2 linked regions of the Myxococcus guangdongensis genome follow. The protein of the gene in region 1 interacts with the protein of each later gene in a pairwise test. Links are inferred from orthologs where the notes say so. Each region holds a gene or a part of one and is shown on either strand. Other genes may lie near its edges. The genes, in order: LXT21_RS38960 and lysA.

Region 1 (10,684 bases):
ATGCCGTCCTCCTGGACAGGGATTGCCGGAAAGTGGTCCAGCCTCCGCGCCCCGGCAAACGACGCCCGCCCGTCAGCCCCTCCCCCCTGTGCGAGCCCTGTCGATTTCCCGTGGCCGCTCTCCGGGTATTTCCGAGCCAATTAAAGACATTTTACATCCACCCCTCCCGCTGGAGCACCCATGTCTCATACACCCACCCGCGCGGGCTCCCGTCTGTACAGGGATTGACTCTCGCTGTTTCATTCGAGTATCCAATGAATCAGCAACTTCCCTGGAGTTGACAATGATTGGCAGCGTCGCGAAGAGGAATGGTCGGCTGGCCGTGGTCGCGGGTGCACTGTTGAGCCTGGCCGCGTGTCGCGGTGACGAGGCTCCGGCGGCGGAGGCCCCGGCGGAGACCACGGAGCAGGTCGCGGCGCACCGCGGCTGCGCGGCGGAGGAGCCCTCGGCGGAGGAGCGTCAGGCCATCGACGCGTTCCTGGCCACGCGCAAGGGCGAGCTGCGCGCGGTGGGCTCGGTGACGGTGCCGACGTACTTCCACGTCGTCAACAAGGGCACGGGCATCGCGAACGGAGACATCCCCGAGTCGCAGATCAACGCGCAGCTCACGGTGCTGAACCAGGCCTACCAGGGCACGTCGTTCCGCTTCGTGCTCCAGGGCATCACCCGCACCACGAACTCCAAGTGGTACGCGCTCAAGAGCGGCAGCGCCAACGAGCGCGCCATGAAGAAGGCGCTGCGCCAGGGTGGCAAGGAGAGCCTCAACATCTACTCGGCGAACCTGAGCGGCGGCCTCCTGGGCTGGGCGACGTTCCCCTCCAGCTACGCGTCCAACCCGCAGCAGGACGGCGTGGTCCTCCTCTACAGCAGCGTCCCTGGCGGCACGGCGGCGCCCTACAACGAGGGCGACACGGGCACGCACGAGGTCGGCCACTGGCTGGGCCTGTACCACACGTTCCAGGGCGGCTGCACCGGCGCGGGCGACAGCGTCAGCGACACCCCGGCCGAGGCCTCTCCCGCGTACGGCTGCCCCGCCGGCCGCGACACCTGCTCGGGTGGCGGCGCGGACCCCATCACCAACTTCATGGACTACACCGACGACAGCTGCATGAACACGTTCAGCGCCGGTCAGATCACGCGCGCCGATGACCTGACGGCGGCGTACCGCTAGTCACGACGTTCGACCGACAGCCCATCCGTCGGACCCGACGCCGGGGTCTCCCACGTGGAGGCTCCGGCGTCGTCATGTCGGGTTGCGCAGTTGGTTGCCCTCCTGAAGCAGACGCCCCGCGAAGAGCCCGACCTCAGACGTCGCATCGCCTCGTTGCTCGACATCTTCGGATGTGCCGAAGCGTTCCCCGCCCTGCGGAGAGCTCTTCAGCCCCCCGCAGGAGTCCGATGAGCTCCATCTCACCGCGCGCCATGCCGCGGCAGTCCTCGGCCTCCCGTCACGAGAGTTCGTGCGGCTTCATGAAGGAGCGGAGGCCTGGCTTCCACCCCGGTTCTCGCACGATGGGTGGTGCAGCGAGTGCCTGGCGTACTGTCGTTGATGTGCCAAACGTGCCCCGGTGAAAGCGGCCTGGAGGGCCAGGGGCTGTCCGGGTGGAGGTCTTCGCGGACCGCGTGCGATTCGCCGGGTGGCCCTTAACCATTCAGGGGAACGTGGGTTGTAGAGGACAACTCGGAGCCTCGACATGTCCCGCCTTCGCCTGCTTGCCCTCCTCGGTGTGTCCCTCGTCTCGGCGTGTTCCTCGTCAGCGAATGACTCGGAAGGCCCTCCTTCCGACGAGGGGGTCCTCACGGGCCCGGATGCCGGCACCCCGGAGGATGGGGGCACCTCCGCGGACAGCGGCACACCCGTGGACCCCACCGCTGACGCCGGGACGGAGGACGAGGACATCACCGCGAGCGTCTGCTCCACCCTCCCCTTCCCCTCCCCCTGTGTCGAGCCGCAGCCCGGGACCCTCGTCACCGCGGCGAGCGACTGGGGCGTGCCCGGCCCCCATGCCGTCACCGTGGAGCGCGTGGCGAATCCGCATCCGGTGGCACGAGGACAGGTCCTCACCTACCGGCCGACGGGGCTGACCTCCGTCCCCGTCCTCTTCTTCTCGCACGCGTTCGGCGCCACGGACGCGGACCTGTACGCCGAGCTGTTCCAGATGCTCGCGAGCCAGGGCTACGCCGTCGTCTTCGTCCCCTACCCGCTCACCCCCGACGTCGAGCGTCCGAACGAAGCCCGCTACGACTGTCTGTGGCAGGGCTTCCTCGCCGCTGTCGCCCAGCAGCAGGGCCGCTTCGACCTGACGCGCGTGGGGTTCTTCGGCCACAGCTATGGCGGCGCCGCGACACCGGACATGGCGCGCCGGGGCTTCGTCGAGCGGGGCTGGGGAAGCAACGGGCGGTTCATCTTCTCGATGGCGCCCTGGTACTCGTGGGGCCGCGACTACCCGACGCTGCCGCTCGACGTGCGCGCCGTCATCCAGGTGTACGCGGACGACGAGGTCAACGACCACGCCACCGCCGTCCAGGACATCTGGAACAAGTTGCCCACAGGCCTGGAGCGCGCGTGGCACACGGTGCAGAGCGACGCGTGTGGCTGCGGGCTCAACGCCACGCACACCGTGCCGATGTCCCGCGCGGGCCTCACCAACAACCCGGAGAACGTCCTCAACAGTCAGGACCGTCTGGCCGTCTGGCGACCGCTGCATGCGCTCGCCGTCTATGCCTTCACCGGCAACAGCTCCGCCCGGGACGTGGCCTTCGGGACGGACCGGAGCCAGGGCCACTGGCTCGCCTGCCGGGGCCGACAGGTGCGCCCGCTCCTCACGAGCCGCACCGTGCCACTGCCCACCGCGTGCCACGCCTACACGTACCCGTACGCGGACCGCTGCCAGTACGCGGACCCCGGCACGCCCTGCCCCTGAGGCCGGCCCTCCGTCACGGACTGCGCGGGCAGGCGGGCGGCTCCGATGGGCAGCGGCCGCCCGCGTCCTTCGGGGTTGTCTGCGTGCACTCCATGATGTGCTCGAAGGTGGTGCTCGTCGCCAGGTCGATGGCCGCGCCGTCCCACCCGCGCAGGATGCCGTGGCCCGCGCTGTACTCGATGCGCGCGTTCGCGATGAACGGCGCCGCGGGCTCCTGGAACACCAGGATGGCCGAGCTCACGTCGAACGAGTCCGGCAGGTAGTTGCACCCGAACCCCGAGCACTGGCACGGCCCGCCCGCGTAGCGCACCACCACGGACTCCAGCCGGGACTCCGGGTTCAGCCCCTCGAAGCTGATGCCCGCCCAGGCCCCCACGACCGGGTGCTCCAGGGCCGACGTGAAGACGATGGGCTTCGCCGCCGTGCCCGCCGCGACGAGCGTGCTGTTCGCGAAGACCACGCGCAGCATCGTCTCCGGCTCGAAGCGCAGCTCCGCGCCCGCCTCGATGGTGAGCTTCGCGGGTGCGTTCAGCGCACCCACCTGGAGCCCCTCCAGCCGATACGGCACACCCAAGTCCTTCAACGTCGCGTCCGCCCCCAGGTAGTACACCGACGACGACGCGATGGACGGCCCCACGAAGAGGGTATCCTCCACGTTGCCCGTATACGTCCCCGTGGGCAGCGTCCCCAAGGCGTTGGGATTGACCATCATCGGATGGGGCCGTGCCTCGTTCCCCGCGTCCCGGATGGTCAGGTCCGACGAGCCCTCCGCGAACCCCGCCGTGCCATTGAGCATGATGCCAGGCCCGCGCGAGTTCTGGATGGTGACGTGCTGGACGAACAGCGGCCGGGGACCGGGCAGCTCCGCGCCCGCGTTCACCCGCACCGTGGCCAGCGCCGCCCCAGGGTCACCTCCCCCCGAGAACACCACCCACGACAGCCGCGCCGAACCTCCCGTGCCAATGAGCAGCTCTCCCCATGGCCTGCCCGACTCGTCAGGATCGAAGCGGATGGGCTGCTCCTTGCTCCCCTCCACCCGGAGCACGCCTCCGCTGTCCACCTGGAGCGAGGCCCCAGGCGCGATGTGCACCGTCACACAAGGCGCCACGGTGACCTGTCCTCGAAGGGTCAGGTTGCTGGTGATGACGTGAGTGCTGCCCGCGGCCCAGGTCTCCGAGGTGGTCACCAGCCCCTGGTGCTCGACGGCCGCGCCCGAGACGGCGGGACACGACTTGCCATCGGGCGTTTGTGAGTCCTCGGAACAACCGGAGACCAGCATGGCACTCAGCATCAATGGAAGCACGAGACGTCGCGACGAGACCTGCATGGCACCTTCCCCAAGACGGATGGACTGCCCCCCTGCGCGCGACCATGGCCCATCCGCTCCGGCGCGCCAATCCCGTCGTTACAATCGTTTACATGCGCCACATACCCACGCGACATCGCGCGTCTTGAGTGCGCACCATCCCGAGAGGTCCAAGGTTCCTGGGGGTTCGCGATGTCCCTGTGTCAGACCCGCCGTACCGATGTGTCCCGCGCCGTGTTCCTGGTCCTCGGCGCCTGCCTCCTGGTGGCGACGTCGACGTATGCCGCGCTCCAGGAGCGCCCTCTCGTCGCGGCCCGGAACGAAGCGCTGTCCTTCACCCCGCTGACGGACCTGTCCGTGCATCAGCAGGCCCTGGTCGACCTGTGGCGACGGCCCTCGACTCCATCGCAGTGGGGACAGTGGTTGGTGGACGGAGGGGTGTGGCAGCTGCGCAGGCTGCAGCCCCGGGAGTGGGTGAAGCAGCTCATGGCATCGGGTCCGGGCGCCGAGCGGAACTAGACTTCGACCCATGGCCTCGTCACCCGCCTCCGCCATCGAAGTGCTCCTCATCGAGGACGACGCGCACCTGGCGCGGCTCACCGCCGAGTACCTGGAGCGTCAGGGCGTGAAGACCTGCATCGCGCGGGACGGAGAGCAGGGGCTGGTGGAGGCCTCGCGGCGCGCGTTCGACGCCATCCTCATCGACATCATGCTGCCCCGGAAGGACGGGCTCACCGTGTGCCGGGAGCTGCGGGAGCGCTCGGCGGTGCCCATCCTCATGCTCACCGCGCGCGGAGAAGAGGCGGACCGGGTGATGGGGTTGGAGCTGGGCGCGGATGACTATCTGCCCAAGCCCTTCTCGTCGCGAGAGCTGCTCGCGCGCATCCAGGCCCTGGTGCGCCGCAGCCGGGGACACCTGGGTCCCACGCGCGACGTGGTCCGCGTGGGTGGCCTCTCGCTGAACCGGAGCGCCATGCGGGCCTCGCTGAACGGACAGACGCTGTCGCTCACGCGGCACGAGTTCACGCTGCTCCTGGGGCTCGCCGAGCGGGCGGGCCGGGTGCTGTCCCGAGAGCAACTGCTGGAGCTGGCGAAGGGCGGAGACCCGGAGGGCCCCGTGGACCGGGCCATCGACGTCCACGTATCCCGGCTGCGCCAGAAGCTGGGTGACGACGCGCGCAACCCGCGCATGCTCAAGACGGTGCGTGGCGTGGGGTACGTACTGGAACAGGGTGAGGAGTCATGAAGCTCTCCGAGCACCTGCGCCCGCGCCGGATGTTCTGGCGCATCTATCTCTACGGCCTGCTGATGCTGGGGAGCGCCGTCCTCGCCCTGGGCATCATCGCCGAGGCCATCGAGGCCCAAGGCGGGGGGCGCATTCCCGCGCTGGACCGCAAGCTCGAACAGGTGGTGAAGCTCGCGCCGACGGACGCACCCGAGCTCGAAGCGCTGATGCAGTCCATCGCCACGGAGCACGGGCGCAATGTCACGCTCTATGACCTGGAGGGACGATTGCGCCACAGCACGGCGAATCCTCCCCCTCCCATGCTCGACGAGAACGAGTGGAAGACCGTCCGTCTGGGGTACAGCTGGATCACCCGCGAGGAGGGCCCGCTCTGGGTGACGCTCACATGGCGAGGCTCGACGCTGGAGGGCTACATGCTCCGCGATGCCTCCACCACGCGACGGGGCTACTTCTATCTCGGCCTCGTCGTCACCGTCGTCCTGCTGGTGCTCGCGCTGCTGTCCATCCCGCTCGCGCGCGCCATCGCGTCTCCGCTGGAGCGACTGACCCAGGTGGTGGGCGAGTTCGGCCAGGGGCAACTGTCCGCGCGCGCGAACCTGAAGGGCCGCAACGAGGTGGCGATGCTGGGCCGCGCCTTCGACGAGATGGCGGCGCGCAAGGAGGCCCTCATCCGGGGACAGAAGGAGCTGATGGCCAACGTCTCCCACGAGCTGCGCACGCCCCTGGCGCGCCTGGGCGTGACGCTGGACCTCGTCGAAGATGGCCAGCCCGAGGAGCTGGCGACCCGGCTCCCGGAGCTGCGTCGCGACATCGGTGAGCTCCAGCAGCTGGTCGACGGGGTGATGCAGATGGCGAGGCTCGACCTGGAGACGAACCAGGCGGGACAGCCAGGACCGCGCGTCCAGCGGGTGAGCGTGTCGCTGCCGGACTTCCTGCGAGACACCGCCGAGCGCTTCCAGCGCGCCGCGCCCGAGTGTCCGCTCGCGCTCGAGCTGCCCGAGGCGCTGCCCGCGCTGGAGGTGGACCCGGTGCTGGTGCGCCGCGCGCTCCACAACCTGCTCGACAACGCGCGCAAGTACTCGGGGCCGGGGAGCGCCGTGACGCTGCGGGCCTCCGTCGATGGAGACACCGTGCGACTGGAGGTCGAGGACCGGGGCATCGGCGTGAGCGCCACGGACCTGCCTCAGCTCACCACGCCCTTCTTCCGCACGGACCGCAGCCGCGCGCGGGAGACAGGTGGCGTCGGGCTGGGGCTCACGCTGGTGCGCCGCATCGTCGAGGCGCACGGCGGCACGCTGTCGTTCCAGCACGCCCCGGAGCAAGGCACCCGCGCGACGCTCGTGTTCCCGAAGTCGCCGGGCCTCCAGTCCGCGGCCTGAGCTCAGAGGCCCTTCTTCTGCCTCAGCGCCTGTTCGACCTCGGGGAGGAACGGACCTCCCCCCGTCTGCACATGTGCCCAGGCCTTGGACGTATGCAGGACACCGCCATGGATGACCTCGGGGACGAAGGTCCGCGGGTGATGTGACGGTTCGCCGACGTCGACGTCCGGGGTGAAGGACTGCCAGCCCTTGCCGCCCACGATGAGCGTGCGGTAGGCCTCGGGCACCGAGCGAGGCGCGCCAGCCTTGGCCCAGATGGCGGTGTGCGAATCGAGCACCACGGCCCTCGCGATGAGCGTGCTGCTCGTCCCCAGGCTCGCCTCCGAATCACCGCCCGAACCGACGATGACTCCGGACGCCACGACGTCGCCGTCCACCGCCACACGCGCGCTGCTCTCGAAGCGGATGTTGCGGGCCCGGAGCTGGCCCGTGATGAACAACGTGCTGACCGCGTAGTCATCCGTCGTGCAGACGAGGTCACCGCTCGTCACCAGGTCGCCGTCGATGACCAGCACCCAGGGGCCATCCCCCGTCATCAGGTCGTGGTCCACGTGGAGGCCACCCTCGATGAGGCGAGGACGGGGCTCCTCGTCGACCAGCGTGCGGTTCTCCAGCAGCCAGTCCCGCATGTCATGTCCCTTGAAGCGCTCCGCGAGCTCCTCGAACGAGACCTCGCGCCCCAGCATGTCCAACGTCTCAGCATCCGCCATGCGTGGAGCCTCCCACAGGGAGGCTCACTCCGCATCCACGTCATCAGAGGCCGCGCTTCGCCTTCAGCGCGCGCTCGACCTCCGGGAGGAACGGACCGAGCCCCGCGCGGGCACGCACCATCGCCTTGTCGACGTCCAGGATGTCGACGTCGAGGACCTCGGGGACGAAGGTCGCCTCGTGAAGCTTCAGGGCGCTCACGTCCACGTCCTGCGTGAACTCCTGCCAGGCCCTGCCGCCCACGATGAGCGTGCGGAAGGCCTCCTGGATGGAGGACTTTCCACCCCCGGTCGCCCAGATGGAGGTGTGCGCATCCAAGAGCACCGCCAGCGCGGTCAGCGTCCCACTCGTGCCCAGGTTCGCCTCGGAGTCACCTCCCGTGCCGACGACGACTCCCGACGCCACCAGGTCCCCATCCACCGCCACGCGCGCGCTGCTCATGTAGCGGACGTTGCGAGCGCGGAGCTGGCCCGTCACCAGCAGTGAGCTGGTGGCGTAGTCGCCCGTGGTGAACTTCACATCTCCCGTCGTCACCAGGTCGCCGTCGATGACCAGCACCCACGGCCCGCTCCCCGTCTCCAGGTCGTGGTCCACGTGGAGGCTGCCCTCGATGAGCCGAGGCCGGGGCTCCTCGTCGACCAGCGTGCGGTTGCCCATCAACCAGGACAACAGCTCATGGCCGCGAAAGCGCTCCGCGAGCTCTTCGAACGACACTTCTCGCCCCATCGCATCCAGTCGCTTCACATCGGCCATCCGTCAGGCCCCCTACTCCACATCGAGAGGCGCCGGCCGCTTCTTCCCGTACGCGGCCTCGAGAATCGCATCGCTGCGAAGGCCGCTCGCCTTCGCCGCCTCCACGTCCAAGCCCTCACCGTGTCCACGTCCACGTCCCTCGAACACGAGCACGCTCCCGTTGAACGAGGCCGTGCGCGGACACGACGGCAGCTTCAACCCCGAGCGCAACAGCTCACACGGCAGCGAGCGCCCATCCTCATACGTCGCCGTCCCATCGCGTTCGGTGAGCAGGTAGTTCACCCGGCCCGCCTCGAAGCGCAGCGACACCAACCCGCGCCCGAGCAGCCGCTCCACCTCCCCGCGCGGGCGCTCCTGCTTCCAGGGCTCCTCGCCGCCCTGCGAGAAGAGCAGCCACTCCTTCCACCTCAGCGCGGGCATCCCCAGCGCCTTCGCGTCATCGCGCTGCACGCGCACCGTGCCTCGGAAGGCCTGACAGTGCGTCGTGTCGCAGACCGCGCGGCCCGGGTGTCGGCTGTGCCGCTCGTTGTGCGCAACCACGCGCGCCAGCGCCACGCGTGCCTCGCCCTTCAGCGCCACGTCCTCCGCCGCCACCACGCCCGCCGTGTATTGCAACCGCGTGGTGCGGAACACGAAGTCCGAGCCCCGCCGCGCCTTCATCGCGCTCGGTGACGTGGGCACGCCCTCGGGTGGCCGATACGCTGGCGGAGGCGACCAGGTGAACACGCCCGCGTAGTCGCGCCCCTCCTCCGGTCCCTTCGGGAAGCGCACGCGCCACGGCGCGCCCAGACACACCGCCGCGCCCTTCGTCGTCAGCGTCTCCAGCCGCGCCCACTCCACTGGCGAGGACTTGGGCATCCCACCGTCCACCGAGAACCCCACGCCCGGACACCGCGCCTCCACCTCCCGCGCGGGCACCAACCCCAACACCTGCACCCGCGCCGCCTCCACGCCCGCCTGCTTGCGCGCACGCGTCAGCGCCGCCGGAATCTCCTCCGCGAACTGCCGAGGCATCTTCCCCGGCCGCACCGCCACCACCACCAGGTCCTCGTCCACCGCCGCAATCCAGCCGTACTGCGGACGGCTCGCCGCGTCCCGCACCGTCCCCGTCTTCGTCGCCACGCCCGACAGCGCCTTCGAAGCGGGCAGCTCCGCCAACGTCCCGCGGTCCGCGTTGTCCGCGAGCAGCGCCAGCACGTCCGGCCGCGCCTCCGCCAGCAGCCGATACGCCTGCGCCAGTCCCCACGGCGACAGCGACAGCGTCGAGCGCAGCCCCACCATGTCCGCCATGTCCGCGGGCGTCCCCGTCAGCCCCAGCGCCGACAGCACCGGGCCCCACGCACCAAAGGCCCTGGGCGCCGAGCCCGCCGCCTCCCAGTCCAGGAAGTACCCGTTGCACGAGCGCAGGAGCGCCGTGCGCGCGTCCACCTTCGCCGGCAGCCCCGGACCACAGACCCACTCCTGCACGTCCACGCGCGGCGCCAGCACCGGGTGCCCCACGCCCGCCGCGTACACGAAGGGCTTGAGCGCCGAGCCATACGGCAGCGCGCGCCGCACCTCGCCCTCCGACAGCAGCACCTCGCCCGAGTGCCGGCTCACCACCACCGTGGCCGGCCCCGCCGCGCGCACCTCCACCTCCGCCAGCTCGTCGATGGACAGGGGCACCACCCACCGCGCGCCGTCGTGACACTGACGCAGCCGGCGCGACAGCGCCTTGGGGAACCCCACCGATTCACTGAGCAGCCGCGCCAGCGCCCGCCGCGCCCGCGTCGAGTCCACCTCGGGCGACGACGCCAGCTCCGACGCCGCGCGGGACAGGGACTGATAGCCCCCCTCGCGCCACGCCGGCAGCTCGCCGCTCACCGCCACCGCGAAGGCCTCGTGGAACAGCCGGTCCTCGCTCGACTGCGGACACGCCCACCACAAGAGCTGGTGCGCCAGCTCGTGTCGCAGCGCCACGCGCAGCCGCTCATCCAGCACGCCGGGCGTGTTCTGCCTCAGCTCGACGAGCCCCGGCCGGCCCTGCGCGTTGCGCTCGGGGGACAGGGCCGCGCCTCGCTGGAGGAGGATGGAGGCCGGGGCCTTCGTCGGCGCCCCGCCCACCTCCGCGGAATACACCGCCTCCAGCGACGCCCAGCCGGCCTCCGCCTCGCGGCGAAGCTCCGACTCGGGCGTCACGTCCCCCCGCGTGACGAAGGTGGGGGTGGCCGTCAGCAACACGGCCACCATGGAGACCCACCCCATCGACTACAGGTCTCCCGTGCCCTTCTTCGAGGGGAGCACCTTGAGCGAGTCCGCGGCCGTGCGGCCCCGGATGCTCGCGGCGTACATGTCCTCGATGCTCGCGGGCGGCGCGGAGAACGTGCCG
Region 2 (6,403 bases), on another replicon or contig:
CGCAGCTCCTCGGCGAGCTTCGTCGCGTTGGGCTCCGTCATGGGCACCAGCGGCAGCCGCACCTCCGGCCCGAAGAGCCCCAACAGGTGCAGGCCCCACTTCACGGGGATGGGGCTCGACTCCACGAAGAGCAGCCGGTGGAGGTTGTTGAGCTTCACCTGGAGCTCGCGCGCCTTGGCGAAGTCGCCGGCCCGCGCGGACGCCACCAGGTCCGCCATCATCCGGGGCGCCACGTTGGAGGACACGGAGATGACGCCCTTGCCACCGCAGGCGATGAAGGGCAGCACGGTGAAGTCGTCACCGGACAGGAGCGTCAGCCGCTCGCCGCACTTCTCCAGGATGTCCACCGCCCGGGCCATGTTGCCGGTGGCCTCCTTGATGGCCACCACCTCCGGGAAGTCGCACAGCCGCTGCACCGTCTCCGGCAGCAGGTCCACGCCGGTGCGACCGGGGACGTTGTACGCGATGATGGGGAAGCCCGGGTGGGCGCGCGCCACCGCGCGGAAGTGCTCCACCAGGCCCGTCTGCGTGGGCTTGTTGTAGTACGGCGTGACGATGAGCGTGCCGTCCGCGCCCGCGTCCCGCACGCGCGCCACGCTCTCGATGACTTCGGCGGTGTTGTTGGAGCCCGCGCCGCCCACCACCAGGGCCCGGCCCTTCGACTCCTCCACCACCACGCGCACCGCGCGGGCGCGCTCGTCCGCGGACATGGTGACCGACTCGCCCGTGGTGCCCATGGGGATGAGCACGCGGGTGCCGCCCTCGATTTGCTGCCGCACCAGGGCCCGGTAGGCCGACTCGTCGAGCGCGCCGTTGCGGAACGGGGTGGCCAACGCCGTCATGGAGCCTTCGAAGGTCTTCATGCCGGCGCTTATATGTTCAGGCCCGCTCGCCGCGCCAGAGATCCTCGGTGCGCTCGCGCTCGCGCACCACCCGCCAGGCCGACTCGGCCACCAGCACCTCCGCCGGACGGGGGCGGGAGTTGTAATTGGAAGCCATGCTCATGCCGTAAGCCCCGGCGCTGAGGAAGGCATACAGCTCGCCTGGCTGGGGGAGGACCAGGGGGCGCGCCTTGGCCAGCACGTCGGTGGACTCACACACCGGCCCCACCACATCCACCTCCACTTCCTTGCCCCGCCGCTTCACCAGCGGGACGAAGCCGTGGTGGGCCTCGTAGAGGGCGGGCCGCAGCAAGTCGTTCATGCCCGCGTCGACGATGGCGAAGCGCCTGGCCGGCGTCAGCTTGCGGTACAGCACGCGCGTGAGCAGCACGCCCGCGTTGCCCACCAGGGAGCGCCCCGGCTCCAGCACCAGCCGCGCGCCCGTGTCCTTCGTGGCCGCGAGCACCACGCGCGCGTACTCCTCCACCGACGGGGGCGTCTCGTCCGTGTACGTGATGCCCAGCCCGCCGCCCACGTCCAGGTACTCCAGAGGGTGCTTGCGCGCCTTGAGCTCGCGGTACAGCCCCGCGACCTTGGTGAGCGCCGCGCGCACCGGCGAGCTCTGCGTGAGCTGCGAGCCAATGTGACAGTCCAGGCCCGCGGCCCTGAGGCCCTTCATCTTCTTGGAGCGCTCGTACAGCGCCACCGCCTCCTCGAAGGGCACACCGAACTTGGACGTCTTGAGGCCCGTGGCGATGTAGCGGTGCGTGCGCGCGTCCACCTCCGGATTCACGCGCAGGGCGAACGGCGCCTTCTTCCCGAGCCGCCGGCCCACCGCGTCCAGCGCCTCCAGCTCCTCGGCGCTCTCCACGTTGAACAGGAGGAGGCCCGCGTCCAGCGCGGCCGCCATCTCCTCCGGCGTCTTGCCCACGCCCGCGAACACCGTCTTCGCGGCCTCGCCGCCCGCCTGCCGCACGCGGGCCAGCTCTCCGCCGGAGACGATGTCGAAGCCCCCGCCCAGCCCCGCGAACAGCCGCAGGATGGAGAGGTTGGAGTTGGCCTTCACCGAGTAGCAGATGAGCGGCCGGGCCTCGCCGAAGGCGTCGACGACGGCGCCGAAGTGCCCGGTGAGCGCCGCGGTGGAATAGACGTAGGTGGGCGTGCCCACCGCGTCCGCGATGGCGGGCAGCGGCACGCCTTCCGCGTGCAGCACGCCCTTTCGAAAGGTGAAGAAGCTCACGGGACTCCGGCGTCCGCGTCGGTGGTGGTGGTCGGCGTCACCACGCCACCATCCGTCGTCGGCGACACGGAGGGCCCGGTGGGCGCCACCGTCGTCGGCGCGGTGTCCGACGGCGGAGGAGGCGTCTCCGTCGCCGGCGCGCTCGGCGCCAGCGGCGGCTTGGGCGCGCCCTTGATGCCACACGCCACCATCCCCAGCACGAGGAGGGCGGCGATGCTCGGCGAAGCGAGGGCGCGCTTCATGATTAGAACTTCACGCCCAGCCAGCCGCGGATGGTGTGCGGCGTCTCCAGGTCCCGACGCAGCACCTCCTGGTACTGCTGCAGGCCGCTCATCGGGAAGAGGATGCCGTAGGCGAGGCCCGCGATGAAGCCGTCCTCGGTGGTGTAGTCCACGCCCGCGTTGAGCTCGATGCCCAGCGACTTGCTGGTGAACGACGGCGTCGACTCCGCGTAGAGCGCCTGCGAGTAGATGACCCGGCCGTACACGTCGATGCCCGGCGCCACCGCGTACTTCACGGACGGGCGGATGTAGAACGCGTCGGTGATGCCGCCGATGAGCTGGCGCCACAGGATGAGGTCCACGCGGTAGTCGCGGTTGAAGCGGAAGTTGCGGATGGCGTCATCCGCGCAGCCGCCCGCGTCGCAGCGGTACTGGGGACCTTCCACGTCGCCCGGCTGCGTGTAGTTGTTGGGGCCGTTCGGGTTGCCGGAGCCGGTGCGGCCCGGGTAGTTGCCGAAGCCCGGCGCCTTGTCACCGGAGGCGAAGCCCAGCTCCAGGCCCACCGTCAGCTTGTTCTCCACCGCCTTCACCTCACCCTGCAGCACGCCGCCGAACTGGGCCACGCGCAGGCTGGGGTCCGCCATCGACTCGTTCAGGCTGAGGCCGCGGCTGTTGATGCTGCCGAGCACCGCCGCCAGCTCCATCTCGATGCGCCAGGAGCGCTCCTCGTAGCGCAGCCAGAAGTCCGGGACGTACAGCTTGGCGTCGCGGGGGATGAAGCTCACCTGCCCCGTCGTGTCGTTGGTGATGTCCTGGTAGTTCTGCGTGCGGTAGGTGAAGTGCAGGCCGTACTGGAGCACACCCTGGTTGTTGTCGAGCTTGGAGCGGATCTGCGCGTCCGTGTCCCGGCGGGCGATGGCGAGCACCCAGCTGTGGGCGTCATCGGCCTGCGTCAGATCCACCGGCTCACCCTGGGCGCCGGAGCGGTACACCGAGCCCTCGGAGTTGAAGTCCAGCATCGGCGTGACGTACCAGCCGGCGAACGGCTCGGTGACGAACTGGATGCGGTCCACCGTGTCGCCGAAGTCGCAGTCGAAGCAGTTGCCGTCGTTGCGCAGCATGCCCAGGCCCCAGTGGCTGCCCATGCGGCCGAAGCGCAGGATGCCCACCGGCGTGTTCACCTCGCCGTAGGCGCGGCGCAGCTTGATGGAGTCCGACAGCGTGTTGCCCAGGGACTCCTGGTCCTCGGAGAAGATGGTGAAGACGTTGCGCGTGTCACCCGGGTAGAGCGTGTCCGGCGTGGAGCCGAGCACCAGGTTGTCCAGGCCGTCCACCTGCAGCTTGATCTTCACCTGCTCGGACACGTTGAACGTGGGGTCCAGGCGCAGGCGCATGGTGGCGAACGACTGGGTGTTCGCCGACACGCGCGAGGAGCGCGGGAAGAGGTCCTGCCCCGGAATCGTGGCGGGCAGCCGGCCCAGGTCGAACTTGTAGAAGAGCGTGGGGCGCAGGCGGAAGTAGCCGTCGAGCTGGAAGACCTCCAGCTTGCGCTTCTCCTCGGGGTACTCCTCGCTCCACTCCTCGCCGTTGAGGGACTGCTTGGCGGCCTCGGCGCGAATCTCTCCGCGCAGCTCCTGCTTGGTGGCCTCCAGGTCGTCCTGGGTGACCGTCTCACCCGCGGGCACGGCGGCGGGCTGGGCGGCGGCGGGCTGCTCGGGGGAGGCGGCCGGAGCCTCGGGGGCGGGGGCGGGCGCGGCCTCCGCGGGCGCGGGCGCGGGCGGAGGCGTGCCCCCGGCGGGCACCTGGGCGGTGGCCGTGGAGGAAGCGACGAGCAGCGCCGCCAGCAGGACGTGAGACATGGGCAACGATCTCCAGGGCCGCTCAGGGCGGCCGGGTCGGAAAGGCGGGCGATTCAAGCCATGGGACAGGGGGGTGTCAACGCCAACCGGGACGTCGGTTCGCGCCGTTGACGACAGGACGCCCGGGGTCATTTCCCTGCCCTCCCCCGGGGTTGGCACTTCGGACAGGCGTAGGTGGTGCGCCCGGCCTGGGTGAAGGACTCCACCGGGGAGCCGCACCTGGAGCACGGGCCGTCACCGCGGCCGTACACCAGGAACGGGTTCTCGGAGCCGCCGTCCTCCAGGTACACGGGCTCCTCGCCCTGCTGCTCCTCGAGGCCGAAGTCGATGCTCTCCCGGATGGCCTGGACCAGGCGCTTCCAGTCGTCCGGGGTGAGGGTGGAGGGCTTGCGCGCGGGGTGCAGGCCGGCGCGGAACAGGGCCTCCGCGGCGTGGATGTTGCCCAGGCCAGCGATGCGCGCCTGATCCATCAGCGCCACCTTCAGGTCCTGTTTCGAGGACGCCACGGCCTGCTCCAGCTGGCCGGCGGTGAGGCCGTCCGCCAGCGGGTCCCTCCCCAGGGCCTTCACCACGTCGAGCGAGCGCAGGCCCGCGGCGGGGGTCGGCTCCATGCGCCCGAACATGCGCGCGTCGGCGAAGTGCAGCACCTGGTCGTCGTCCAGGTGGAAGCGGGCGCGGCTGTAGGGGACGACGTCGGTGGGGGCGCGGCGCACGAACTTGCCCGTCATGCCCAGGTGGCCCAACAGGCCCCGCCCCTCCTCGAAGGAGAAGAGCAGGTACTTGCCCCGGCGAACGAGCGACTCCAGTCGCCCCTGCAGCTGCGCGAAACGCGCACGGTCGGCGCCGCGGAAGACGCGGGTGTCATCCGCCTCCGCGCGCACGAGTCGACGGCCCGTGAACCAGCGCACCAGATTGCGCCGGGCGATCTCCACTTCGGGTAACTCGGGCATCCGCCCGGGCACATAGCACCGGCCCCAAGCCCGGCCCACGCATTAATTGCAGCGGCCCCCCCGGGCGCGGGCTCACCCGCGAGGCTTCTTCGGCTCCAGCGCCCCCAGGCCGCCACGGCCCTCCGGGGTCACAGACGGGGTCGTCGACCCGGGCGCCTCGTGGGGCCAGGGCGTGGAGGCCCCCCGTGGATCATCCGGCGCCCCGCCCTTCCCCGGCTCCACCGGGAACGGCTTCGAGCCGAGCCCACCCGAGTCCTCCCGAACCTCTCGCGCCGCGAGCCGTGGACGCAGCCGCAGCGCCCCTTCCGCCGGCGTCGCCTCCAGACCTCGCACCTTGGCGCCTGCTGGAGCACCCACCTCGGGTGCCGCCCGGGGAGCACGCCGCGACCTCGCCTGCGCGCGCGCCCGTCGCTCCAGGAAGGCCATCACCCGCTCGCGGTGCTCGTCCGGATGCCGCCGGGGGTCGAACGTCGTGGAGCGGGCCTCGATGAGCCGGAGCGCGGCGTCCAGCTCGGCCGGCGCCACGCTCGCGCCCGTCGTCTCCAGCTCGGGGAGCTGCTCCTGCGACACCACCTCGTCCACGGCGTGCAAGGTGGACAGCACGAGCCCGCGCGCGTGAGGCCGCACCAGACACAGGTGCCCCTTCTGGTACAGCACCAGCCGCCCCACGCCCACGCGGCCCGACGCACGCAGCGCCTCCGCCATCAGCGCATACGCCGGCTCCGCGCCGCGCGCCGGCACCAGGTGGTACGACGTGTCCAGCAGCAAGGGGTCCACCTGCGCCGGGTCCACGAACTCCTCCAGCGCGATGACCCGGCTCGACACCGGGTCCAGCGCGTCCAGCTCGCCGCTCGTCACCGTGACGTGCCGGCCGTCCTCCAGCGTGTAGCCCCGCACCACGTGCTCGAGCGGCACCTCCTCGCCCTCCGCGGAGCACACCCGCTTGTTCTGGATGCGGGCGCCGTCCGCGTCATGCAGCAGGTGGAAGCGGGCCTGCCGGGAGGCGACGACGCCGTGCAGCCTCACCGGGAGCGCCACCCGCCCGAAGCTCAACGAGCCCACCCAGACCGGACGCGCCATGACGACCTCCTCGCGGTGTCATCCACGACCGACACCGCTTTCATGAAACGTCGATGGCCCCGAGCACCGCGGCAAGGCTCGCACGCACCATCGGAGGGCACGCGAGCCCTCCGGCGCCTCGGGCGGCGCGGGTCCGCTGTCGGTCGGAAGCGGCACGAGGGGCTTGCCGTGG

The links.
Region 2: the proteins of LXT21_RS38960 (region 1) and lysA interact in binary tests that used the Escherichia coli proteins (3 or more experiments, as listed by UniProt). The link is inferred for Myxococcus guangdongensis from one-to-one orthologs.

What each region holds. Positions count from the first base shown.
Region 1 is NZ_JAJVKW010000018.1:160,792-171,475, forward strand. What follows is about bases 3,806-6,617. They hold LXT21_RS38960 (response regulator transcription factor), read left to right. Parts: upstream 3,806-4,759; coding sequence 4,760-5,476; downstream 5,477-6,617. Other genes in these bases: LXT21_RS38950 (hypothetical protein), read right to left, coding at 3,806-4,251; LXT21_RS38955 (hypothetical protein), read left to right, coding at 4,423-4,749; LXT21_RS38965 (sensor histidine kinase), read left to right, coding at 5,473-6,617. Outside these bases: LXT21_RS38935 (DUF4142 domain-containing protein), read right to left, coding at 1-2; LXT21_RS38940 (zinc metalloprotease), read left to right, coding at 284-1,171; LXT21_RS38945 (alpha/beta hydrolase family protein), read left to right, coding at 1,695-2,924; more of LXT21_RS38950, read right to left, coding at 2,938-3,805; more of LXT21_RS38965, read left to right, coding at 6,618-6,855; LXT21_RS38970 (hypothetical protein), read right to left, coding at 6,858-7,565; LXT21_RS38975 (hypothetical protein), read right to left, coding at 7,609-8,316; LXT21_RS38980 (SpoIID/LytB domain-containing protein), read right to left, coding at 8,329-10,560; LXT21_RS38985 (alpha-2-macroglobulin family protein), read right to left, coding at 10,564-10,684. UniProt on the Escherichia coli protein: Response regulator member of the two-component regulatory system CpxA/CpxR which responds to envelope stress response by activating expression of downstream genes including cpxP, degP, dsbA and ppiA.
Region 2 is NZ_JAJVKW010000008.1:297,294-303,696, forward strand. What follows is about bases 1-2,932. They hold lysA (diaminopimelate decarboxylase), read right to left. Parts: upstream 2,122-2,932; coding sequence 880-2,121; downstream 1-879. Other genes in these bases: dapA (4-hydroxy-tetrahydrodipicolinate synthase), read right to left, coding at 1-863; LXT21_RS25175 (hypothetical protein), read right to left, coding at 2,118-2,363; LXT21_RS25180 (TIGR04551 family protein), read right to left, coding at 2,366-2,932. In the rest of the region: more of LXT21_RS25180, read right to left, coding at 2,933-4,201; mutM (bifunctional DNA-formamidopyrimidine glycosylase/DNA-(apurinic or apyrimidinic site) lyase), read right to left, coding at 4,330-5,151; non-homologous end joining protein Ku, read right to left, coding at 5,224-6,231. UniProt on the Escherichia coli protein: Specifically catalyzes the decarboxylation of meso-diaminopimelate (meso-DAP) to L-lysine. Is not active against the DD- or LL-isomers of diaminopimelate.